One region of the Bradyrhizobium sp. AZCC 1588 genome, then DNA from elsewhere that is predicted to be linked to it. Evidence: predicted binding sites of a transcription regulator. Region 1 holds the regulator's gene; each other region holds the start of a gene.
What was found. Region 1 encodes PhoB, which activates phosphate uptake and scavenging genes when phosphate is short. Its sites were predicted from a motif close to TGTCATNNANCTGTCAT; they were not measured.

Region 1 (8,146 bases):
GCTCCGAGATGAGCACCGAGGAGGCCGGGAACAAATTTGCCTGTTTCCCCAGGCGAACCGCCCTTGCGCTTTTGTAATCCAAAGTAAAATCCAGGTAGGACGCCCTAAACGGATCAGCGCGCGGGCCCGGTGCTTCGTTCGCCAGATGGAGATCCAACATGACTTTCGTCAGGACAGTCGTCGCTGCCGGCTTGGTCGCCGCGTCGACGTCGGCCTTTGCGGCCGACATCACCGGCGCGGGCGCCACCTTCCCGTTCCCGCTCTATTCGAAGTGGGCCGACGCCTACAAGAAGGAGACCGGCAACGGCCTGAACTACCAGTCGATCGGCTCCGGTGCCGGCATCAAGCAGATCGTGGCCAAGACGGTGACGTTCGGCGCGAGCGACATGCCGCTCGAGCCGGAGCAGCTTGAAAAGTATGGCATGATCCAGTGGCCGCAGGCCATGGGCGCCTTGGTGCCCGTCGTCAATCTTGAAGGCATCGAGCCGGGTGAACTGGTGTTCTCGGGCGACCTGCTCGGCGACATCTATCTCGGGAAGGTCAGGAAGTGGGACGATCCCGCGATCGCCAAGCTCAATCCGAAACTGAAACTGCCGAGCGAGGCCATCACCGTGGTTCGCCGCTCCGACGGATCGGGCACGACCTTCATCTGGACCGACTATCTCTCCAAGACGAATGCCGAATGGAAGGCCAAAGCCGGCTCCGGCACTGCCGTGGAATGGCCGACCGGCGTCGGCGCCAAGGGCAACGAAGGTGTTGCCGGCAACGTCAGCCAGACCAGGAACTCGATCGGCTACGTCGAATACGCCTACGCCAAGCAGAACAAGCTGACCCATGGCGCCGTCATCAACAAGGCCGGCAAGGCGGTGCGACCGACCATTGCGGCGTTCCAGGCTGCAGCATCGAATGCTGACTGGGCCGGTGCCAAGAACTACTACGTGATCCTGACCGACCAACCGGGTGAGGCGTCGTGGCCGATCACGGGTGCGACCTTCATCCTGATGCACAGGGAACCCGCGAACAAGGCAGCTTCAGCCGAAGCCATCAGGTTCTTCAAATGGGCGTTCGAGAAGGGCGCCAAGATGGCTGAGGAACTCGACTACATCCCGATGCCGGATTCGGTCGTCAGGCTGATCGAGAAGACCTGGTCGGCCGGCATCAAGAGCTGAGCAACCCACGCTCATTTCCCAGTGTGCAATGGCACATTGCGAGGGCGTAAAACGAACCAGCCGGCCTGCGCGATCTCGCGAGCACACGGGGAACCGGGCTCGGTTTTATCCCTGATGAAACATATTCTTAGCCGTTATCGCGGCCGGCTTTTGATTGAAGCGTGCCTAAAAACGGGGCGACTTTTACCGCCTGTTTTCCCCCAGACCAAGATCCCGACAGCGCACTAAACCTGAGCGATTTCAATCGCTTGATGCTGTCATCCAACTGTCATCTAACCTTCGTAAAAGCTCTATCGACCGCTCCTAAACGGGGCGGCGTGAGCGCGATCGGGCGCATTCCGGCGCTTCGCTCACCAGATGGAGACCACCATGAAATTTTTCAAAACACTCGGTGCTACCGGCCCGATCGCTACATCGCTGGTAGCCCTGGCTTGCGCGTCGAGCCTGTCCACGTCAGCGTCCGCCCAGACCAAGACCATCACCATTGACGGTTCGAGCACCGTATTCCCGGTTTCCGAAGCGGTCGCCGAGGAGTTCCAGAAACAGAAGAAGAACGAGGTGCGCGTGACCGTCGGTATTTCCGGTACCGGTGGTGGGTTCAAGAAGTTCTGCCGTGGCGAAACCGATATTTCCAACGGATCGCGGCCGATCCTGCGCCAGGAAATGGACGAGTGCGCCAAGAATGGCGTCAAGTTCATTGAAATGCCGATCGCCTTTGATGCGCTCACCGTGGCGGTCAGCCCAAAGAACAAAACCCTCGAATGCGTCAAGGTTGCCGAGCTGAAGAAGATGTGGGAGCCCGCCGCCCAGGGCAAGGTCATGAACTTCAGCGACGTCAATCCGGCATGGCCGAACAAGAAGATGACGCTGTTCGGCGCGGGCGCCGATTCCGGCACCTTCGACTATTTCACCGAAGCCGTGAACGGCAAGGCCAAGGCTACCCGGGCCGACTTCACCGCCAGTGAAGATGATAACGTTCTCGTAACCGGCATCGAGCGTGACGAGAATGCGCTCGGCTACATCCCGTTCGCTTATTACGAGCCGCACAAGGACAAGCTGAAGGCGCTGGGTATTGATGAAGGCAAAGGCAAGGGCTGCGTGAAGCCGTCGCTCGAAGCGGTTACCGCCGGCACCTACAATCCGCTCGCGCGTCCGCTCTTCATCTATGTCAGCACCAAGGCCGCCGATAAGCCCGAGGTGAAGGAGTATGTCGAGTTCCTGATGACCAAGGGTCCGGCGCTGGTGAAGGAAGTGAAGTACCTGCCGCTTCCTCCCGCCGCCTATGCGACGGCGCACAAGCATTTCAAGGAAGGTCGGGTAGGCACCGTGTTCGGGGGAGTCCCCGAAGTTGGTGTCTCGATCGACGACCTGATGAAGCGTGACGCGAAGACCTGATCGAACGCAGTGAGCAACTAAGCCGGAGAAGCAATGGCTTCTCCGGCGCCGTCTGATACGAGCTGGTGGGGGATACTATGGCGTCAGCGTTAACTGTCGGGGAGCGCCGCAGGCAACGATTGCGCGAGCGGGCGATTGAATTCGTTCTTCTTGTCGCTGCCGCGTCTTCAGTCTTTGTGACACTCTCTATCGTCGGCGTCCTCATCTTTGAATCGATAGGCTTCTTCAGGTCTGTACCGATCACGGAGTTCCTGTTCGGGACGGTATGGACGCCGCTGTTCGCAAATCCTCGATACGGTATTCTTCCTCTTCTTGGCGGCACGCTTTTGAGCACCGTGGTTGCGCTGCTATTCGTTGCGCCAATCGGGCTTATAACGGCTATCTATCTGAGTGAATTCGCGTCACCCAGAACCCGTGAAATCATCAAGCCGATCCTGGAACTGCTGAGCGGCGTGCCGACGGTGGTGTATGGCTTTTTTGCCCTCTTGTTCATGACGCCGTTTCTGCAGACCTTTGTGCCGGACTTGCCGGGCTTCAACATCTTGAGTGCGGGCATTGTCATCGGCATCATGATCATCCCGTACGTCGCTTCGCTGTCGGAAGACGCCATGCGCGCTGTTCCGAACAATCTTCGCGACGGTTCGTTGGCGATGGGAGCGACGAGGCTGGAGACCGCCGTCAAGGTCGTGCTTCCTGCTGCGACCTCGGGCGTGGCGGCCGCCTTTATTCTCGGAATCTCGCGTGCCGTCGGCGAAACGATGATCGTCGCGATCGCTGCCGGGCAGCAACCAAATCTCACGATCGATCCGCGCGAGCCCGCCGCGACAATCACAGCGTATATCGTTCAAGTCGCCCTTGGTGACCTGCCGCACGGCAGCCTCGCCTATCAGACGATTTTTGCGACCGGGCTGGCGCTCCTGCTGCTCACCCTCGTCTTTAACATCGCCGGCTTCTGGCTCCGCCACAAATTCCGTGAGGTCTACTGATGTCCATTGCATCGACCATGACCGACGAAACGGTGCCGAGCCAGGCAGTCGACAACGAGTTTATCGATCGCCTCAAGCGTCGCCGGAGGAACGAAATAATATTCATTTGTTTCGGACTCGCGGCGACATCCATCGGATTGATTGCTCTGGCGGCGCTGATGGTCGACCTGGCGGTTTCCGGCTATCCGCGGCTGACGGCTGAATTCTTCACCAATTTTCCGTCCCGGCGCGCCGGCCAGGCAGGAATCCTGTCAGCTTGGGTCGGATCGCTTCTGGTGATTTCGGTTACTGCCTTTATCGGCGTTCCTCTCGGTGTGGCCGCAGGCATTTATCTCGAAGAGTATGCACCCAAAAACATCTGGACAAACATCATCGAAATCAACGTCAGCAATCTTGCGGGCGTTCCGTCCATTGTTTTCGGCCTTCTGGCACTTGGACTCTTCGTTTATGGCTTCGGCACGGGACGCAGCATATTTACGGCGGGCCTCACACTGGCTTTGCTGATCCTGCCCATCATCATCGTTGCCACCCGTGAATCGATCCGGGCCGTGCCATGGAGCTTGCGCGAGGCGGCCTACGGGATTGGTGCAACGAAGTGGCAAGTCACCCAGGATCACGTCTTGCCGGCGGCAATTCCGGGCGTCCTGACCGGCGTCATCATCGGTATTTCGCGCGCGCTCGGCGAGACCGCGCCGCTGGTCACTATCGGTGCGCTTTCGTTCATCGCGTTCTTGCCGCCGGCCCCGATCAACGGTGAGTTTCCCTTCGTATCATTTGCCTGGTTGTTCGAAGGCTTCACCGTCCTGCCGATTCAGGCGTTCAATTGGGTGTCGCGTCCGGGCGCTGATTTCCATTCAAACGCGGCCGCCGCGGGCCTCGTTTTGATGGCGATCACGCTTATTTTGAATGGGGTCGCCATCTACTTCCGCTACCGGCTCCGAAAGAAACTGCAATGGTAAAACTCGATTGGCGCGCGCGTCCGGCAAATCCAGAGTTACGGAGTTTTCAATGAATACCCATAGCGCTCCAGCCATGTCGTCGGTGACGATTCCCGTATCCGGCGAAATGCCGGTGGGTCGGTCGAAAATCACCGCAAAGAACGTCAACGTCCATTACGGAGAGAAGCAGGCGCTCTTCGACGTTACGGTGAACATTCCGGAGAAATCCGTCACTTCGTTCATTGGCCCGTCGGGCTGCGGCAAATCGACGTTCTTGCGCTGCCTCAATCGAATGAACGATACTATCTTGACATGCCGCGTTACCGGCGACATTGAGATCGACAATACGAACATTTACGAGCGCGGGCTCGACGTAGTCCAGCTTCGTGCTCGCGTGGGTATGGTGTTCCAGAAACCCAACCCGTTTCCTAAATCAATCTACGATAATATTGCTTATGGACCTCGCATTCACGGGCTGGCGCGGAGTAAAAGCGACCTCGATCACATCGTTGAGACCAGTCTGAAGAGGGCGGGGCTTTTCGAGGAAGTGAAGGATCGGCTCCATGAAGCCGGTACCGGACTGTCGGGCGGCCAACAGCAGCGGTTGTGTATCGCTCGGGCCATTGCTGTCGGTCCGGAAGTCATTCTCATGGATGAGCCTTGCTCCGCGCTTGATCCGATCGCGACCGCTCGCATCGAGGAACTGATCGACGACCTGAAGGAAAACTTCACGATCATCATCGTCACTCACTCGATGCAGCAGGCCGCGCGCGTCTCGCAACGCACGGCGTTCTTTCATCTCGGCGTTCTGGTGGAAGAAGGTGTAACGCAGACGATCTTTACCAATCCGCGCGACAAGCGCACCCAGGACTACATCACGGGCCGGTTCGGCTAAGGAGAACAAGGATGGCGTCTGAACACACGGCCAAGGCATTCGACAGCGACCTCCAGGAATTGACTCGTCTGGTCGCCGAGATGGGCGGTCTGGCCGAGCGCATGATCACCGAATCCGTCGACGCGCTGGTGCGCCGCGACGTCGCGCTCGGCAAACGCGTCGTCGCCAACGACCTCGAGGTCGATCGTCTACAGCATCTGATCGAGGAGCGCGCGGTGCTGACCATCGCCCGCCGCCAGCCAATGGCGATCGATCTGCGCGAGATCGTCGGCGCGATGCGCGTTGCCACCGATCTGGAGCGGATCGGCGACCTCGCCAAGAACATGGGCAAGCGGGTCGCGGCGCTGGAGAACGATTTCCAGCCGCTGAAACTGATGCGTGGCCTCGAGCACATGACCGATCTGGTGCAGTCGCAGGTCAAGTCAGTGCTGGACGCCTATGCCGCGCACGATCTGCCGGCGGCGATGGCGGTGTGGAAGGGCGACGAGGAAGTCGACGCCATCTGCACCTCGCTGTTCCGCGAGCTCCTCACGTACATGATGGAGGATCCGCGCAACATCTCGTTCTGTATTCATTTGATGTTCTGCGCCAAGAATATCGAGCGGATCGGCGACCACGCCACCAACATCGCCGAAACCGTGTTCTACATGATCGAGGGACAGCAGATGCTCGACAAGCGCCCGAAGGGCGACATGACGACGTTTGCCACCACGGTGCCGAATACCTGACAAAGCGTTTTCAAGCGAAGTGGAGACCTGTTCGCGTGAAGATAACGCGTCAAATAGAAGAGGCTGATGCAAGATGAGCGCGCGCATAATGGTGGTCGAGGACGAGGAAGCGCTGACCACGTTGTTGCGCTACAACCTCGACGCCGAAGGCTATGATGTCGAAACCGTCGCCCGCGGCGACGATGCGGATACGCGGCTGAAGGAGCGCGTGCCCGATCTCGTCGTGCTCGACTGGATGCTGCCGGGGCTCTCCGGCATCGAGCTGTGCCGCCGCTTGAGGGCGCGCCCTGAAACCAAGCAATTGCCGATCATCATGCTGACCGCGCGCGGCGAGGAGAGCGAGCGGGTGCGGGGGCTTGCGACCGGCGCCGACGATTACATCGTCAAGCCGTTCTCGGTGCCGGAACTGCTGGCGCGCGTGAAGGGCCTGCTGCGCCGGGCGAGCCCCGAGCGGCTCGCCACCGTGCTGACCTATGGCGACATCGAACTCGACCGCGAAAAGCGCCGCGTCGCGCGCTCGGGCCGTCAGATCGATCTCGGCCCGACCGAGTATCGCCTGCTGGAATTTTTCCTCGAGCATCCCGGCCGCGTCTTCAGCCGCGAGCAGTTGCTCGACAGCGTCTGGGGTCGCGACATCTATATCGACGAGCGCACCGTCGACGTCCACATCGGCCGCCTGCGCAAACTGCTCAACCCCGGCCGCGAGCAGGATCCGATCCGCACCGTCCGTGGCGCCGGTTACGCGCTGGATGACCGGTTTGCGAAAGTGGAGCCGTAGCTGCGTTCGCTGCTATTTCCGCAAACTCCGGCGTCGTCCCCGCCTAGTGCGCAATTGCGCACGGGGCGCGGGGACCCATAACCACAAATCTCGATTGTTGAAATGCGCTGGAGCTCCAGCTCAGCATAACCACAGACACCTGTGGTTATGGGTCCCTGCGTTCGCAGGGACGACAACGTTGAGATAATCCCGCCCCTTACCTCGTCTGCTTCGGCTGCTGCCTCCGCCGATCGGCGGCGGGCTGGTAGGCGATGCGCGAGTGGTGGGCGCAATAGGGCAGGCCGGTGAGCGCCTTGCCGCCGCAGAAGAAGAATTCCGGGCTCGAGGGATCGCCGACCGGCCAGTGGCAGGTGGCCTCGTTCAGTTCGAGCAGCGACAGCCGCTGGCTCATCGGCACGACGTTGTCGAAGGCGATCGGATCCGGCTCCATCTCGACTTCGAAGGCGTGTGCCAGCGCGGTGTTGCCGCGCGAGACCGGGCGCGACACCCGCATCATCGGCTGGGCGGGGCGTGCCTTGCGCTGCCGCGGGGCGGCCGAGGAGGGGCTCTTGGCACGGCCGGAAAGGCCCAGCCGGTGCACTTTGCCGATCACGGCGTTTCGCGTCACATTTCCGAGTTCCGCGGCGATCTGGCTCGCCGACAATCCGGCTTCCCAGAGCTTCTTAAGCTGTTCGACGCGATCGTCGGACCAGGTCAAAACGGTCATCGTAATCTTCCCTTCGCATCGCGCCGGCCAATCGGGGGCAGCGCTGGCGAGTCATTCGTCTCAAAAATCCCTGCGGTCAGAATCCCTTAGCCCTCGCCGGACGCGCTAACCGCGCCGAACGTTTACGCCTGCACAAAAGGACTCTAAGGGATCAGAACTGCCGCACGAGATGTCGTACCCGACAGCCCAAAAGCTACAATATGGCGTGACTCGGGCGCAAGAGTCCGGGCCCGAACGTCCACATGTTCTGACAATCTAGGCATTTCACTGCGTGTTTTCCACCACACCGCAATCTTACGGATTTCAGCATCTTGCACTGCAGGAAAGGCCGTTCCGTGCGTGTTGACAGCGCTCCCCACCCACATAGAATACCTCTCACGTGCCGCCCTTAAGAGGCGGCACGTTTCGTTTTCGCAAGACCGGCTGTTGCCGCGTTCGCGCCAATGCACGCCCGCGGCAGGTCTCAAAGGCAGGTCTCAAACCTCAGTGATTGCCATGACCAATAGCGCCACGTCGCATCTGCTCCCCGTCTTCGCCAGGGTCGATCTCGG
Region 2 (8,146 bases), 3.0 Mb from region 1:
CGCCCGATGGAGTAGCCGTTCCGGAACTCGGCACCGCTGCTGCGGCCTGAAGCTGGCATCCGTTTCGACCGTCGATCCATGTGACCTCGAACTCGTAATAGGACCAGTTCATGATGTTCAATCGTCGGTTTGTTCTCGCCGCTGCGCTGGCCGCAATAGCTTCCGCGGCTTCGGCGCAGGAATGGAAAGCGAAGTATCCCGAATTGGTGATGGCGTTGGTGCCGGCCGAGAACGCAACCGGGGTTCTGGCGCGCGTTGGACCTTTTGCTGAGTATCTAACGAATGAACTCGGCGTGAAAGTCACGTTACGTGTCGCCAACGACTATACGGCGGTGATCGAGGGCCAGAAGACCCGGCAAATCCATATCGGCCAGTATGGGCCCGGCTCCTATGCGCGAGCCAACACCGTATCCGGCGGCAACGTTGTCCCGTTCGCGACCCTGCGCAGTTCGGGTGGCGTGATTGGATACTACTCCGTGATCTATGTGCGCGCCGACAGCCCATACAAATCCATCGATGATCTCAAAGGAAAGACGTTGGGGCTGGTCGATGTTGAATCGACCTCCGGTTCCAAAGCGCCGACTTTCTTTTTGGCCGACCAGGGCTTCCCAATCGAAAAGCATTTCAAGTTGGCTCAGCCAACCGGCAGCCACGAAAACGCTATCTTCGCGTTGGCGAACGGAACGGTCGACGCGGCGGCCAACTGGTGGAACGGCGAGGACGACTCGAATCTGGTCCGAATGCTCACCAAGGGCATGCTGAAGAAGCCCGACGGCACACCGATGACGAAGGCCGATTTCCGCGTCATCTGGAAATCACCGCTGCTGCCGGGGTCACCCTTTGCGCTGCTTGCTGACATGCCCGAGGACCTCAAGTCCGCGATCATTCAGGCCTTCCTGGCTGCGCCCAAAAAGAACAAGGCTGCCTTCGACGCATTGACCGACGGCAAGGTTGAGAATTTTGCGCGCGTCTCGAAGGAAGACTACGTCGAGTCGGTCAAGATGGACCTGTGGCTTGATGAGCAACGCAAACGCAAACCTACAAACTGATCTTGTTCGGGTCGTCGTCTTTCAGCTTGCGGCCATTTCAGAAAATCAGAGGAGAGAGAAATGTTGAACCGACGTGCATTGCTGTTGTTGGCGTCCGGCCTGGCTATCGTTGCAACGCCCGCCTTCGCCCAGTCGTGGAAAGAGAAGTACCCCGAACTGGTGATGGCGCTGGTCCCCGCGGAAAACGCGACCGGAACGCTTGAACGTTACACGCCCTTCGCAAATTAACCTTTCGAAGGAGTTGGGCGTGAAGGTTACGTTGCGCGTGGCAAGCGACTACACCGCGGTGATCGAGGGGCAGAAGAACAAGCAAATTCATATCGGCTTCTATGGGCCGGGCTCGTATGCGCGCGCAAATACCGTCTCGGGCGGCAAGGTCGTGCCGTTCGTGACGACAAAGAACAGCGATGGCTCGATCGGCTATTATTCGGTTATGTATGTCCGTGCTGACAGCAAGTACAAATCGATCGAGGATCTGAAAGGAACGACGCTGGGCTTCGTCGATGTCGAATCGACGTCCGGTTTCAAGGCGCCCAACTTCTTTCTGACGCAGCAGGGCTTCCCGATCGACAAGTATTTCAAGGTCGGGCAAACGACCGGAAGTCACGAAAACGCAGTGCTGGCACTCGCCGCCGGCACCGTGGATGCCGCCGTGAACTGGTGGAATTCGGAGGACGATTCGAACCTCACCCGCATGCTGAACAAGGGCATGGTGAAGAAAGCAGACGGATCGCCGATGACTAAGGCTGATTTCCGCATCGCATGGAAGTCGCCGCTCTTGCCCGGTTCACCGTTCGCATATCTTGCCGACATGCCGGAAGACTTGAAAAAGGCAATCGCCAAGGCGTTCGTCGAGGCGCCCCAGAAAGATAAGGATGCATTCGCAAAGCTTTCGGATGGCAAGGATTTGGGTTTCGTAGAGGTGACTGCCAAGGACTACGAAGAGTCGGTCAAGATGAACCTTTGGCTTGATGAGCAGCGCAAGAAAAAGGCTTCATAGCTCGAAACCATCGTATTCGTAGCGGATCGGAGGCGTTCGCCACCGATCCGCGAAAATCGTTTCATCCTCAGGGCGCATCGCCCGGAAGAGTTAGCTCGTTGAGCAGTCATCTTTATCGCATTTCGGAGCCACGAGCCGCGGTGCTCCTGCAGCAATATGCTGCGGCAACGGCTGCGAAGCGCCGCCGCTCCTGGCTCCTTGCAATTGCGGTCGCGCTCTGTGCGGCGCTTGCCGCCTGGGGTGGCGAGGTCAATCTGCACAAATTCGCGGAAGGGCTGCCAAGATTTTGGAGCTACCTTTACGATATTCTGCCGAAGCTGCGGCCCGCCAATCTCACCACTGACCTCGCAGAGTGGTTCTGGAACTGGGACGGCTGGCTCGCGCTATTGGGCGAGACGCTTCTGGTCGCCTATGTCGGCACGTTCCTCGGTGCGGGAATCGGATTCTGTCTTTGTTTTTTCGCGAGCGCCAACCTCGTCAAGAGTGTGGTCGCACGGACGCTGGTGCGGCGCTCGCTTGAATTTTGTCGAACCGTTCCCGACATCGTGTTTGCGCTGTTGTTTGTATATGCGCTGGGCCTCGGCCCGGTGCCAGGCGTCCTGGCGATTGCGATCCATACCGTCGGCGCACTAGGCAAGCAGTTTGCCGAGGTCGTCGAGAATATCGACATGAACCCGATCGACGGCGTCAAGGCGGGAGGCGCGAACTGGTTTGAACAGATTCGCTTCGCGGTCCTGCCGCAGGTGTTGTCGAATTTCGTGAGCTATACGCTGTTGCGCTTCGAGATCAATGTGCGCGGGGCCTCTGTCATGGGGTTTGTCGGCGCCGGCGGTATTGGCAAGGAGTTGCTGAGCTCGATTCGACAATTCTACTATTCCGATGTCAGCGCGATCCTGTTGATGATCATTGTAACCGTTTTTGCAATCGATCTCTTGACCGAGCGTCTGCGCTTCCGTCTCATTGGCATGGAAGGGCGTGCGTGATGTCGAACCTTTCAAGCCTCACCGAGACCGATCGCACCCGCCTTGTCCAGGCCTATCCGGAGATCTTCAGGCCATCGCTTCTCAAACGAATGCAGACCCTGTCAGTGGTTGCTGCGCTCGTCGGGCTGTTCATCTTCGGCATGATATGGCTCGGCTTCTCGTTCGAAAAGCTGGCGACCGGGATCGGCCGCCTTGGTGTGATCGTCGGCCTGATGTTTCCGCCGAACCCCGGTAGCCTGCTTCACCTCTATCTGAAGGGCCTGGCGGAAACGCTTGCCATCGCCTTTCTGGGAACCCTCCTGGCGGCGATTGTTGCCTATCCCGTGGCATTCGTTGCGGCCCGGAATGTCGTCGGCCAACGCATCATTCATTTTCTTTCACGTCGTGCGCTCGACACGATCCGCGGTGTCGACACGCTGATCTGGGCGCTCATCTTCATCAATGTGGTGGGGCTCGGTCCCTTTGCCGGGATCCTGGCGATCGCCATGTCTGATCTCGGAACCTTCGGCAAACTGTTCTCCGAGGCGATCGAAACGGCTGACACCAAACCCGTCGACGGTATAACTGCGGCCGGCGCGTCGAGCCTTCACAAGATTCGATTTGGCATCGTCCCTCAGGTGCTTCCGGTGATCCTGAGCCAGGTGCTTTATTACTTCGAGTCAAATACGCGTTCCGCGACGGTGATCGGCATCGTTGGGGCAGGCGGGATTGGTCTTTATCTTTCCAACGAGATCAGCCAGCAGAACTGGGATCGCGTTGCTTTTCTGATCATCATGATCCTGATCACTGTGGCGATCATTGACGCCATTTCATCGCGTCTCCGCTTCGCGATCATCGGGCGGCGCGCCGTCGGGTAACTCCTTAGCTGTTCTCTACCAGAAACTCGACACGCTCCGCGGCGAAGCGCGCGCGTTTGGTTACCAGCGGTTTGCCGTCGGTATCGACATCGGTACTGTCGACCACGAGAACGGGACGCCCGAGCGCGAGATCGAGCCTTGCCGCGTCGGTGGCGTCCACAATCCCGGCGGTGACGCGGGTTGAGGCGCGACGGTAATCGCGAACGCCGTAATGCGCCAGCAGTTTGGTCATTGAGCGTGCGTTGGCGAAGACCGCTCCGGCGCCCGGGAAGCGATCGGCGGAAAGCCAATTGGTGCTGACGCAGATCGGCGTGCGGTCAGCGAGCCGCACCGATTCGATCCGGATCAGGGGCGCACCGGTCTTCAGTCCAAGCTCACGGGCCAGTTCGCGCGTCGCGGGCTCTTCGGAGGCATCTATCAATTGGCCGCGCGGCTCGCGGCCGCCGGCGCCGACGATTTCGGAAAATCGCGTCCGCGAGCGCAAGGGATAGGCGAGGCGTTGCGCCTCGACATAGGTGCCGCTGCCGCGTTCGGCGCGCACCAGGCCGCGTTCGGCAAGCGCAGCCAGAGCACGCCGCACGGTGTGGCGGTTGACCCGATAGGTATCGGCGATCTCGATCTCGCCCGGCAGCTTTTCGCCCGCAGCAAAGCGGCCGTCGGCAATGCCGCGCTCGATACCGTCGGCAACCTGCCGCCACAAGGCGACGCCGGAACTCTCCTGCAGGCTCATGGCGTGGTGATACCAGAAATTATCCGTTTGTCACGAAACAGTCATAGCGTTCCGCTATCAAGTTGTCTATTATCATAGACAACTTGATTCAGGCAAGGTTGCTCATGGGATTGACCGGGCGGAACAGCAGAGAAGCGCAGCGCAAGGCCGCGATGGCGGTGCTGGCGCATTCCGAGGCTGGCGACATTGCGGGCCATCTCGCGGCGATCGCGGTACCCGCGCACGAAAACCTGCGCGAGCCTGAGAATGGCCTCGTGATGGTGCGCGGCCGCATCGGCGGCGACGGTGCGCCGTTCAATCTCGGCGAGGCCACGGTGTCGCGCGCGGCGGTGCGTCTTGCGACCGGCGAGATCGGCTTCGGCTACGTGCTCGGCCGCGACAGGCAGAAGGCGCAGATGGTCGCGCTATGCGATGCCATGGTGCAGTCGACGGCGCTTTCGGGTGAAGTCGAGACCAAGGTGATCGGGCCTTTGCGCGCTGCCATGATCGCCGATCGCAACCGCAAGGCGGCAGAGGCTGCGGCGACGCGGGTCGATTTCTACACCATGGTGCGCGGCGAGGGGTGATGCGATGACGACGGTTGCAGAATTGCCCGCAGGCTTTGCCGACAAGGTGTTGTCGGCGCAGTCGACCTTCCGCTCCGTGATGGATGCGATGGCGCGTCCCGGCAGCGTGCAACGGGTCACGGCGGCTGTCGGCGCGCCGGCCGGGATGATGCGCGGCGCGGCGGCGATCGCGCTGACGTTGTTCGATCACGATACGCCGATCTGGCTCGATGCCGCGATGTCGGCCACGCCTGATGTGGCGAAGTGGCTCAAGTTCCATACCAGCGCGCCGGTGGTCGCGGATTCATCGATCGCCAGCTTCGCCCTGGTCGGCGACGCCAAGAACCTGCCGGCGCTCGATCGCTTCGCGTTCGGCAGCAACGAATATCCTGACAGGTCGACGACGCTGATCTTGCAGGCCGAGAGCCTGACGCAGGGACCCACCTTCGAGATGAGGGGGTCGGGCATCGACGGTACAGCGCTGCTGCAGGCGATGCTCCAGCCGCGCGACCTCTTTCAGCGGCTCACCATCAACGAAGCCCTGTTCCCGCGCGGCATCGATGTCGTGCTGGTCCATGACGACTTGATTGTCGCGATCCCCCGAACCACGCGGCTGGTCGCAAGCGGAGCGTAGCCCATGTATGTAGCCGTCAAAGGAGGCGAACGCGCCATTGAGAACGCCCACCGCCTGCTGGCGCATGAGCGGCGTGGCGACCGTGATGTGCCCGAACTCTCGCTGGAGCAAATTGCCGAGCAGCTCTCGCTCGGTGTCGACCGCGTCATGACCGAAGGCTCGCTCTACGACCGCGAGCTGGCGGCACTCGCCATCAAGCAGGCGCGCGGCGATCTGATCGAGGCGATCTTCCTGGTCCGCGCCTTCCGCGCCACGCTGCCTCGTTTTGGCGCGACCGAGCCGGTCAACACCGGCGAGATGCAGGTCCGCCGGCGTGTCTCCTCGACGTTCAAGGATATTCCGGGTGGCCAGATCCTGGGGCCGACTTTCGACTATACCCACCGCTTGCTGGACCCGCAGCTTGCGGACGGCTTTGTGCCGGAGCAGCCGGCGACGTCGGAGGTAACGCAGGCGGCAACGCCGCGCGTCACCGACATTCTCGGTCGTGATGGCTTGATCGAACCTTCGCCGGCAGCGGATGCCGACGCGCCGGTCGGCGATCTCACGCGCGAGCCGCTCAGCTTTCCGGCCGACCGCGATCTGCGGCTGCAAAATCTTGCGCGTGCCGACGAGGGGTTCCTGCTGGCGCTCGGCTATTCTTCACAGCGCGGCTATGGCCGCAACCATCCCTTTGCCGGCGAAATCCGCTTCGGCGAGGTGGAGGTGGAATTCTTCGCCGAGGATGCGGGCTTTGCCGTCCCGCTCGGCTCAATTGAGCTGACCGAGTGCCAGATGGTCAACCAGTTCAAGGGATCGGCGACGGAAGCGCCGTGCTTTACGCGCGGCTATGGTCTGGCCTTCGGGCAAAGCGAGCGCAAGACCATGTCGATGGCGTTGGTTGATCGCAGCCTGCGTGCCCGCGAGCTGGGCGAGGAAGTGATCGCTCCGGCCCAGGACGAGGAATTCGTGATGTCGCACTCGGACAATGTTCAGGCGACCGGCTTCGTCGAGCATCTCAAGTTGCCGCATTACGTCGACTTTCAGTCCGAGCTCGGTCTGTTGCGCAAGCTGCGCAAGGAGTTCGCCGAGGCCAATGAGGCGCCGGACATGCAGGAGGCCGCGGAATGAACGCGCCAGCTTACAATTTCGCCTATCTCGACGAACAAACAAAGCGGATGATCCGCCGCGCGATCCTGAAGGCGATCGCTATTCCCGGCTATCAGGTGCCGTTCGCCAGCCGCGAGATGCCAATGCCCTATGGCTGGGGCACCGGCGGCGTGCAGGTGACGGCGGCGATCCTCGGGCCCGACGACGTGCTGAAGGTGATCGACCAGGGTTCGGACGACACCACCAACGCGATCTCGATCCGGAAATTCTTCGGCAAGACCGCGGGCGTCGCAACGACGACCGCTACGTCGGATGCCACCGTCATCCAGACCCGGCACCGGATTCCCGAAGCGCCGCTGCATGCCGGGCAGGTGCTGGTCTATCAGGTGCCGATCCCCGAGCCGCTGCGGTTCCTGGAGCCGCGCGAGACCGAGACGCGGCGCATGCATGCGCTAGGCGAATATGGCCTGATGCACGTCAAGCTGTACGAAGATATCGCGCGCTTCGGCCATATCGCGACCTCCTACGCCTATCCGGTGAAGGTAAATGCGCGCTATGTGATGGATCCGTCGCCGACGCCGAAATTCGACAATCCGAAGATGGACAATTGCCCAGCGCTGCAACTGTTCGGCGCAGGGCGCGAAAAGCGCATCTACGCGATCCCGCCTCACACGGACGTGGTATCGCTCGACTTCGAGGATCACCCGTTCGCGCGCTACCGGTTCGACGCGCCTTGCGCGCTGTGCGGCGCCGGCGATTCCTATCTCGACGAGATCGTCACCGACGATAAGGGCGGCCGGATGTTCGTCTGCTCGGATACCGATTATTGCGAGTCTCGCCAGTTGGCCGGCCATCGCGGCAGCGAGAGCGCGGCGCCGCACAAGGAGAGGGCGCATGGCTGAGCCGCAAGACCCCATGCAAGACGACCAGCCGCTGTTGGTCGCCGAACATCTCGGCAAGAATTACGGCCGGTTGATCGCCTGCCGCGACGTATCCTTTGCGCTCTATCCCGGCGAGGTGCTGGCTATCGTCGGCGAGTCCGGCTCGGGCAAGTCTACGCTGCTGCAACTATTGTCCGCGCAGCTCGCGCCGAGCGCCGGGCGGGTGTCATACCGGATGCGGGATGGCGTGTTGCGCGATCTCGGCAGCCTCGGCGAGGCCGAGCGCCGCTTCTTGTTCCGTACGGATTGGGGCTATGTGCACCAGGACGCCGCGCAGGGCCTGCGGATGGCGGTCTCGGCCGGCGCCAATGTCGGCGAAAG
Region 3 (8,146 bases), 330 kb from region 1:
TGCCCGGAGATCGTGCCGATAAATGCCTCCACCATGGGCAGAATATTCTTCACGATGATATCGACACCCTCGGCGGTCGGATGAATTCCGTCGGCCTGGTTGAGCTTGGCCTCACTCGCAACCCCCTCCAGGAAGAATGGGTAGAGCGGCACGCCGAACGATTTGGATAGCTCCGGATAGATGGCGTTAAAGCGCGCCGCATATTCGCTGCCGTAATTGGGCGGCGCCAGCATCCCGCACAACAGAACCGCGATCTTGCGCGTCTTCAGCCGGGTCAGGATGTCGCTCAGCGCCGCACGGGTGACCGCGGGATCGATCCCGCGGAGCGCATCGTTGGCGCCGAGCTCGAGAATCACCGCCTCGGTTCCCTCCGGGATCGACCAGTCCAGCCGGTCGCGGCCGCCGGACGTGGTATCGCCGGACACCCCCGCGTTGACCATATCGACCTTTATCCCCTTGTCGCTTAACGCTTTTTGTAGGCGGGCGGGGAACGCTGCCGGCGCAGACAGGCCGAGGCCAGCGCTCAAGGAATCACCGAGGACGACCATTTTGACCGGTTTGGCGGGCGCCGTGGCCGGGGCTTGAGTCTGAGCCAAAACCGGCCCGGCCGTCATCAAAGCCACAATCAACACGCGTATGTGCGCAAACATCCGTTTCAAGCCCTCGACCCGAGCGGTGGAAGTGCCATATGACCGAGCCATGGACAGTCTCATCGAACCCTCTTCACTGACCGGCGTCGGGCCGGACACCATTTCCATCTCCAACGTCAACCTCTCGCTCGGCACAGGCGCCGCCCGCGTTCATATCTTGAAAGATATCAGCCTTCGTGTGGCATCCGGCGAGGCGATCGGCCTGATCGGGCCGTCAGGTTCGGGCAAATCGACCTTGCTGATGGTGATGGCGGGGTTGGAACGTCCTGACAGCGGAGAGGTGGTGGTCAACGGCACCCCGTTCAATGCCCTCGACGAGGACGCCCTCGCCCGCTTCCGCGGCCGCCAGGTCGGCATCGTATTCCAGTCGTTTCACCTGATCCCGACCATGACGGCGCTGGAAAACGTAGCCGTGCCGCTGGAGCTTGCCGGTAGTCCCGACGCGGCGGAGCGCGCGGCGAAGGAGCTGGCGTCGGTCGGCCTCGGCGAGCGCCTGCATCATTACCCGACCCAATTGTCCGGTGGCGAACAGCAGCGCGTGGCGCTGGCTCGCGCCCTGGCACCTGATCCCGCCATTCTCGTCGCGGACGAGCCGACCGGCAATCTCGATGAAACCACCGGCAAGCAGATCGTCGACATGCTCTTCACCAAACATGCCGAGCGCGGCATGACGCTGGTGCTGGTGACGCACGACAGCTCGCTGGCGCAGCGCTGCGACCGCGTGGTGCGGCTGCGCTCAGGCCGGATCGACGGGCACTCATGACCGCGATTTCCGAGCCGGTCTACAAGAGCCGCGCATCCTCGCTGGCGCTGCGTTACGCGCTTCGCGAATTGCGCGGCGGCCTGCGTGGCTTTTACGTCTTTATCGCCTGCATCGCGCTCGGCGTCATGGCAATTGCCGGCGTCGGCTCGGTGGCGGCAAGCCTTAGCGAAGGTCTGACCCGCGAGGGCCGAACATTGCTCGGCGGCGATGTCGCATTCTCGCTGATCCAGCGCGAAGCCAAGCCGGAGGAATTCGCTTTCCTGCGCGCGCGCGGCCAAGTGTCGGTTGCGGCCGCGCTGCGGGTGATGGCCCGCGCCAGCGACGGCAAGCTGGCGCTGGTCGAGCTCAAGGCGGTCGATGGCAATTATCCGATGCTCGGACAGTTGACGCTTGATCCCCAAATGCCGATGTCGGATCTGCTGGCTGAACGCGATGGCGCGTTCGGCGCGGCGGTCGATTCCACCCTGCTGGCGCGGCTCGATCTCAAAGTTGGCGACCGCATCGGCATCGGCAATGCCACGATCCAGATTCGCAGCGTGGTTGGCGCCGAGCCGGATAAGCTCGCCGGCAATGTCGGCCTGGGCCCGCGGGTTCTGGTCAGCGAGCAGGGCCTGCGCGCCAGCGGATTGCTGCAGCCGGGCAGCCTGGTGCGCTGGATGTACCGGGTAAAATTGCCGGACAATGCGGCCGACGAACGCGCCGCCGCCCAGTTGGTCAACAGCGCCCGGAGCGCCTTGCCGGAAGCCGGCTGGTGGATCCGCAGCCGCGACAATGCCTCGCCGCAGCTCGAACGCACCATCAACCGCTTCACCCAATTCCTGACGCTGGTTGGCCTCGCGGCCCTTCTGGTCGGCGGCGTCGGCGTCGCCAACGCCGTCAAGAGCCATATCGATCGCCGACGCGACGTCATCGCCTCGTTCAAGGCGCTTGGCGCCACCGGGCGCGACGTCTTCACCATCTACCTGACTCAGGTGATCGTGCTCGCCGGGATCGGCTCGATAATCGGGCTTGCCGCCGGCGCGGCCTTGCCGTTTGTCATCGTCGGCCTGTTCGGCAAGCTGTTGCCGCTGCCGGTGATCCCTGCCCTGCACGCCGACGAACTGGCGCTGTCGTTCCTCTACGGCCTGCTCACCGCGCTCGCCTTCGGGCTGTGGCCGCTCGGCCGGGTCCATGATGTCCCGGTCGCGGCATTGTTCCGCGAAGAGGTTGCCCGCGAATGGCACCGCCCGCGCTGGAGCTATCTCGCGCTCATGGCTGTGGTGATCGTGCTCCTTGTCGCGGTCGCGATCGGACTGGCCTATGACAAGCGGGTCGCCGCCGTGTTCGTCGTCGCTTCGGTTGCGGTGTTTGCGCTGTTGCGCGGCGTCGCCGCCGGCCTGATGGCGCTGGCGCGGCGCCTGCCACGGTCCAGCATCACCATGCTGCGGCTGGCGATTGCCAATATCTACCGGCCCGGCGCACTGACGCCGTCGGTTGTGATGTCGCTCGGGCTTGGGCTCGCGGTCCTCGTCACCATTACCCAGATCGACGGCAATCTGCGCCGGCAGTTCCTGGCCGCGCTGCCGGAGCGCGCGCCCTCGTTCTACTTCATCGACATTCCGACCGCCGACGCCGACCGCTTCGGCGCCTTCCTCAAGCAGATCGCGCCGCAATCCACCGTCGACGACGTGCCGATGCTGCGCGGGCGCATAGTTGCCGCCCGCGGCGTCAAAGCGGACGAACTCAAGCCTTCGCAGGATACCGAATGGGTGCTGCAGAGTGACCGCGGCCTGACCTATACCGGCGAAGTTCCAAAAGGCTCGAAGGTGGTCGAAGGCGAATGGTGGAGCGCGGACTATAAGGGGCCGCCGCTGGTCTCGCTGGAGAAGAAGATCGCCGACGGGCTGAAGCTCAAGATCGGCGACGACATCGTCGTCAACGTACTCGGCCGCGACATTTCGGCCAAGATCAGCAATCTGCGCAATGTCGACTGGCAGGGGCTCGGCATCAATTTCGTACTGGTGTTCTCACCCAACGCCTTCAAGGGCGCGCCGCACAGCCATGTCGCGACCCTATCCGAGATCCACCCCGACCCGGCAGGCGACGCCCGAATCATCAAGCAGGTGGCGGACGCCTTTCCGATGGTGACCAGCGTTCGGGTCCGCGAGGCGCTCGAGACCGTCGGCACCGTCGTTACCAACCTCGTGCTCGCCATCCGCGGCGCCAGCGCGGTGACGCTGATCTCGGCGATCCTGGTGCTCGGCGGCGCGCTCGCCGCCGGCCATCGCCACCGGGTCTATGACGCGGTCATCCTGAAGACGCTCGGCGCAACCCGGGTGCGTCTGCTCGGGGCCTATGCGCTCGAGTACCTCATGATCGGCCTCGCGACCGCCATATTCGGCGTGATCGCGGGATCGATCGCCGCGTGGCTGATCGTGACCAGGCTGATGACGCTCAGCTTCATCTGGCAGGCCGGCAGCGCGGCCGGGGTGGTCGCAGCCGCCCTGATCGTCACGGTGGGGCTGGGGCTCGCCGGAACGTTGTTGGCCCTGAACCAAAAGCCGGCCACCGTGTTACGGAATTTGTGACAATTTGTAGCGGCGGAAGGCAGGGGTTAACACTGCTTTTACCCGGAAATAGCTGGCAGAAGCGACATTCAGCCGCGCGTGGAAGCTTGCGTCGAATGTGTTAGTTTCCCACATACCAGCCAAGATCAGTGGCCGGGTTGATGACGTTAGATAAACAGATAAACGTCGGCAGATCGGGACATCTGAGATAGAAATCCAACCGGCGCCGCAAACCCCTTGCGCTCCGCCGGGCAACCAACGGGAATTCGACCATGTCGGACCTAGACCGTAACTACGTATCTCCTTTCGGCCGGGCTGCCGGACGCGTTGACGCCGCGGCCGTCGATGCCGGTCTGCGCGCCTACATGCTGCGCATCTACAACTACATGAGCATCGGCCTGGCGATCACCGGCCTTGCGGCGCTCGGCGTCTACATGGCCGCGGTGACGACCGACCAGGCCGGGGCCGCCGCCAGGTTCGGCAACGCCTACCTGACGCAGTTCGGCTACGCGATGTATGTCAGCCCGTTGAAGTGGCTGTTCATCCTCGCGCCGCTGGCGATGGTGTTCGCGATCTCGGCCGGCATCAACCGGCTGCGGCCCGCGACCGCCCAGATGCTGTTCTGGGTGTTCTCGGCGCTGATGGGCATTTCGCTGTCGTCGATCTTCCTGGTGTATACGCACACCTCGATCGTTCGGGTGTTCTTCATCACCGCTGCGACCTTCGGTGCGCTGAGCCTCTACGGCTACACCACCAAGCGTGACATGAGCGGCATGGGGTCGTTCCTGTTCATGGGCCTGATCGGCGTCATCATCGCGAGCCTGGTCAACCTGTTCCTGGCGAGCTCGATGCTGCAGTTCATCGTCTCGGTGGTCGGCGTGCTGGTGTTCGCGGGCCTCACCGCCTGGGATACCCAGCGGCTGAAGAACGAGTACATCTACGGCTACGCTTCGGGAGGCGCTGACGTTGAAGAGCGCGCGGCGATTACCGGTGCACTGTCGCTCTACCTGAACTTCATCAACCTGTTCACGCTGCTCCTGCAGCTCCTCGGCCAGCGCGACTAGCCGCGGCCGTACAGGTTCAAGAGCTAAAGCCCCGGCCTCGCGGCCGGGGCTTTTCTTTTGCCCGCGACAAAAATATTCTACCCGCATGTCCGCTCCCGAAATCCGGCCCGCCACCGAGGCCGACCTCCCCGCCATCACCGAAATCTACGAGCACGCGGTACGCTACGGCACCGCGACGTTCGAGCTGATCCCACCCGATCTCACTGAGATGACCCGGCGGTTCAGGGCGCTGTCGGATGGCGGCTTTCCCTATTTCGTCGCAGCCATCGAAGGCCAGGTGGTCGGATACGCCTATGCCGGGCCATACCGGCCGCGGCCGGCCTATCGCTTCACCGTAGAGAACTCGGTTTACCTGAAACCATCGACTCACCGCCGCGGCATTGGCCTGCAGTTGATGCAGCGGCTGATCGCCGAATGCGAGGCGCGGGGCTACCGGCAGATGATCGCCGTGATCGGCGATTCCGCCAATGCCGGTTCGATCGGGGTTCACACCAAGACTGGCTTCCAGATGATCGGAACCCATCCGAGCGTCGGCTTCAAATTTGGACGCTGGCTTGACACGGTCATGATGCAGCGTGCGCTCGGCGAAGGCAGCACGACAGTCCCCAGTTCGTAGTCTGGATAAGGCGTAGCGCCTCCGCCAGCGCGTTCACGCGCGTCTTCGACGCGCTATGGGCGGTACACCGCGGGGCCCAGACTCAAAATCGCGAAAACAACCCCATGCAAAGTAGAATGGGCCCCCCGGCTCGCAGTAGCCCGGCCGATTAAACCACCGCCAGCTTGCGGTCGATCACCAGCAGCACGCGCTCGAGTTCATGGCCGCGGCGCAGGATCAGTCCGGTCGCCGAGATCACGCTGTACATGCCCTGCTTGCGCGCGAGCCGCGGATCTTTCTCGATGCGATAGATCGGAACTTCGGAAGCGCGGCGGAATACGGAGAACACCGCGCGGTCTTTCAGAAAGTCGATGGCATAGTCGCGCCACTCGCCGTCGGCGACCATGCGCCCATAGAGATTGAGGATACGGTTGAGTTCGAGACGATTGAACGTGATGCGATTCGGCGGCGTGCTCGCAGTGGCGACGCGCGCCACTGCGCGGCTGTCGCTCGGATCGGTGTCCTCCGATATCAGGGTCATGGAGCGCCTCCTGTCATCCAATTTACATGATCGCGCTAACCACGGGGCGCCGCAAGGGGGTGTAAATACGAAGGAAACTGCGGCGGATGCCCCGATATCCCAGGAAATATCGATTCACGGGATCGTTAGCGGAATCTTATTGCTGCCCTACTTCCGCCAACCGTCCGCCCCGCTAAATTGCGAAAAGAAAATCCTGCGTTGGCCCGGTCCTTTCGGTTCCGGATTCCTCAGCCCCCAGCCCCCCGGGGCCGTCGGGATCGGGCCTGTTCGCAGGAGGGAGTTAATCCCGATACTGGGCCAACGAAAGTTGGTCCTTTTTCGTTTGGGGGACTGTTCTCGCGGATGCCGCGCGCGGCTCAGACTTTGCCGATTACGCGAAGCTAACTCAGAGACAAAGTTAGCCCCGGTAGCCCGGAGCCAATCAGCGCAGCGCCGTCATGGCGGCGCCGAGCATCGCGCCCGGCTTGTCGCGACTGCCGTCCTGGACGTAGACGACCGCGGCGTCCACGCCGTCGCGGGAAATATTTTCAAGCGGAATGGTCCAGCTTCCCGAACCGCCGTTCCAGTCGCCAACCTTCACGAGGTTGCGTACCACGTTGTAGTAGGTGAGTTGCTGGCCGCGATTCTCACCGCGCCCGATCGAGATCGGCACCGCCTTCGAGACCGAGCAGATCCAGACTTCGCCGCGGCCCGCCGTCGGCACCTTGCTCGCCTCTACCGAGACATTGAGCAGCTTGCCGGACAACGTCATCTTTACCGGCACCGACATCACGCCTTCAGTCTTGCTGGTGTTCTTGATGGCGCTTTCGATAGCGGCGCGATCGCTGCCGATCACCTGCGCCGAGCCGTTGACGATCATCTGTGGCGTGTAGAGGTTACGATCGCCACGCACATGCGAATAGGCCTTCTGACGCGCGCTGAAACGCGAGTCCGCCAGCGTGTCCTTCCAGCCAAGATAGTCCCAGTAGTCGATCGGCATGCTCAGCGCGATGATGGACGGATCCTGTGCGAGCTCGCCGACGATCTGGTCGGCCGGCGGGCACGACGAACAGCCTTGCGAGGTGAACAATTCGACCACGGTGCGCGGATCGGCATGAGCCGGGCGGATGATGGCGATGATCGCGCAGACGCCGAGCGCACCAGACCATCGCGATATGCAGTTGTAGGCCATCATCGCTGTCATCGTGCGAACCAGGCGTAGCGTTTTCCATCCGTAATTGTACGGGGCATGATTTAATATCCCAAAGGCGTGCCCCAGACGCACGAAAGCGGCCCTGTCATAGGCCGCCTTCTCCTTGCTCGCTACTCACTTCGAAGTGAGGCACCGATCACAAATCCGCGTTAAGCCGCGAGTCTGCGCAGCACGTAATGCAGAATGCCGCCGTTTCGGTAGTACTCGAGCTCATCGAGGGTATCGATGCGACAGAGTAGCGGCACGCGCTGCAGCGAACCGTCGCCGGACACGACCTCGGCCGTCAGGGTCTGGCGCGGCTTCAAATCACCCTGGAGCCCGCGAATCGTCACCGTCTCGTCGCCCTTGAGGCCGAGCGATGTCCACGACGTGCCGTCTTCGAAGGTCAGCGGCAACACGCCCATGCCGACCAGGTTGGAGCGATGGATGCGCTCGAAGCTCTGGCAGATCACGGCGCGGACGCCGAGCAGACGGGTGCCTTTCGCCGCCCAATCGCGCGAGGAGCCGTTGCCGTATTCGGCGCCCGCGAACACCACCAGCGGCACGCTTTCCTGCTGATACTTCATTGCCGCGTCGTAGATCGACATCTGCTCGCCGTCGGGCCAGTGCTTGGTTAATCCGCCCTCCGGAATATTGCCGTCAGCGCCCTTCAGCATGAAGTTCTTGATGCGGATGTTGGCGAAGGTGCCGCGCATCATGATCTCGTGATTGCCGCGCCGCGTGCCGTACTGGTTGAAGTCGGCGGGGCGCACCTGGTGCTCGCTCAGGAATTTTCCAGCCGGCGAAGTCAGCTTG

Region 2: the regulator PhoB is predicted to act here: its motif matches at 4,648-4,664, upstream of phnF (phosphonate metabolism transcriptional regulator PhnF).
Region 3: the regulator PhoB is predicted to act here: its motif matches at 6,171-6,187, upstream of V1277_RS13275 (DUF2794 domain-containing protein).

What each region holds. Positions count from the first base shown of each region.
Region 1 is NZ_JAZHSC010000001.1:2,507,058-2,515,203, reverse strand. It holds gene pstS (phosphate ABC transporter substrate-binding protein PstS) at 159-1,169, shown strand; gene V1277_RS11775 (PstS family phosphate ABC transporter substrate-binding protein) at 1,539-2,564, shown strand; gene pstC (phosphate ABC transporter permease subunit PstC) at 2,642-3,550, shown strand; gene pstA (phosphate ABC transporter permease PstA) at 3,550-4,509, shown strand; gene pstB (phosphate ABC transporter ATP-binding protein PstB) at 4,616-5,383, shown strand; gene phoU (phosphate signaling complex protein PhoU) at 5,395-6,111, shown strand; gene phoB (phosphate regulon transcriptional regulator PhoB) at 6,185-6,889, shown strand; gene V1277_RS11745 (GcrA family cell cycle regulator) at 7,086-7,595, opposite strand; gene V1277_RS11740 (aspartate aminotransferase family protein) at 8,091-8,146, shown strand, end outside.
Region 2 is NZ_JAZHSC010000001.1:5,531,323-5,539,468, forward strand. It holds gene phnC (phosphonate ABC transporter ATP-binding protein) at 1-50, shown strand, start outside; gene phnD (phosphonate ABC transporter substrate-binding protein) at 114-1,049, shown strand; partial or broken gene phnD (phosphonate ABC transporter substrate-binding protein) at 1,110-2,049, shown strand; gene phnE (phosphonate ABC transporter, permease protein PhnE) at 2,148-3,032, shown strand; gene phnE (phosphonate ABC transporter, permease protein PhnE) at 3,032-3,889, shown strand; gene phnF (phosphonate metabolism transcriptional regulator PhnF) at 3,894-4,619, opposite strand; gene phnG (phosphonate C-P lyase system protein PhnG) at 4,724-5,185, shown strand; gene phnH (phosphonate C-P lyase system protein PhnH) at 5,190-5,798, shown strand; gene V1277_RS25760 (carbon-phosphorus lyase complex subunit PhnI) at 5,802-6,905, shown strand; gene V1277_RS25765 (alpha-D-ribose 1-methylphosphonate 5-phosphate C-P-lyase PhnJ) at 6,902-7,786, shown strand; gene phnK (phosphonate C-P lyase system protein PhnK) at 7,779-8,146, shown strand, end outside.
Region 3 is NZ_JAZHSC010000001.1:2,837,253-2,845,398, forward strand. It holds gene V1277_RS13250 (arylesterase) at 1-650, opposite strand, end outside; gene V1277_RS13255 (ABC transporter ATP-binding protein) at 700-1,413, shown strand; gene V1277_RS13260 (ABC transporter permease) at 1,410-3,980, shown strand; gene V1277_RS13265 (Bax inhibitor-1/YccA family protein) at 4,232-5,023, shown strand; gene V1277_RS13270 (GNAT family N-acetyltransferase) at 5,109-5,639, shown strand; gene V1277_RS13275 (DUF2794 domain-containing protein) at 5,788-6,159, opposite strand; gene V1277_RS13280 (DUF1223 domain-containing protein) at 6,581-7,342, opposite strand; gene acnA (aconitate hydratase AcnA) at 7,501-8,146, opposite strand, start outside.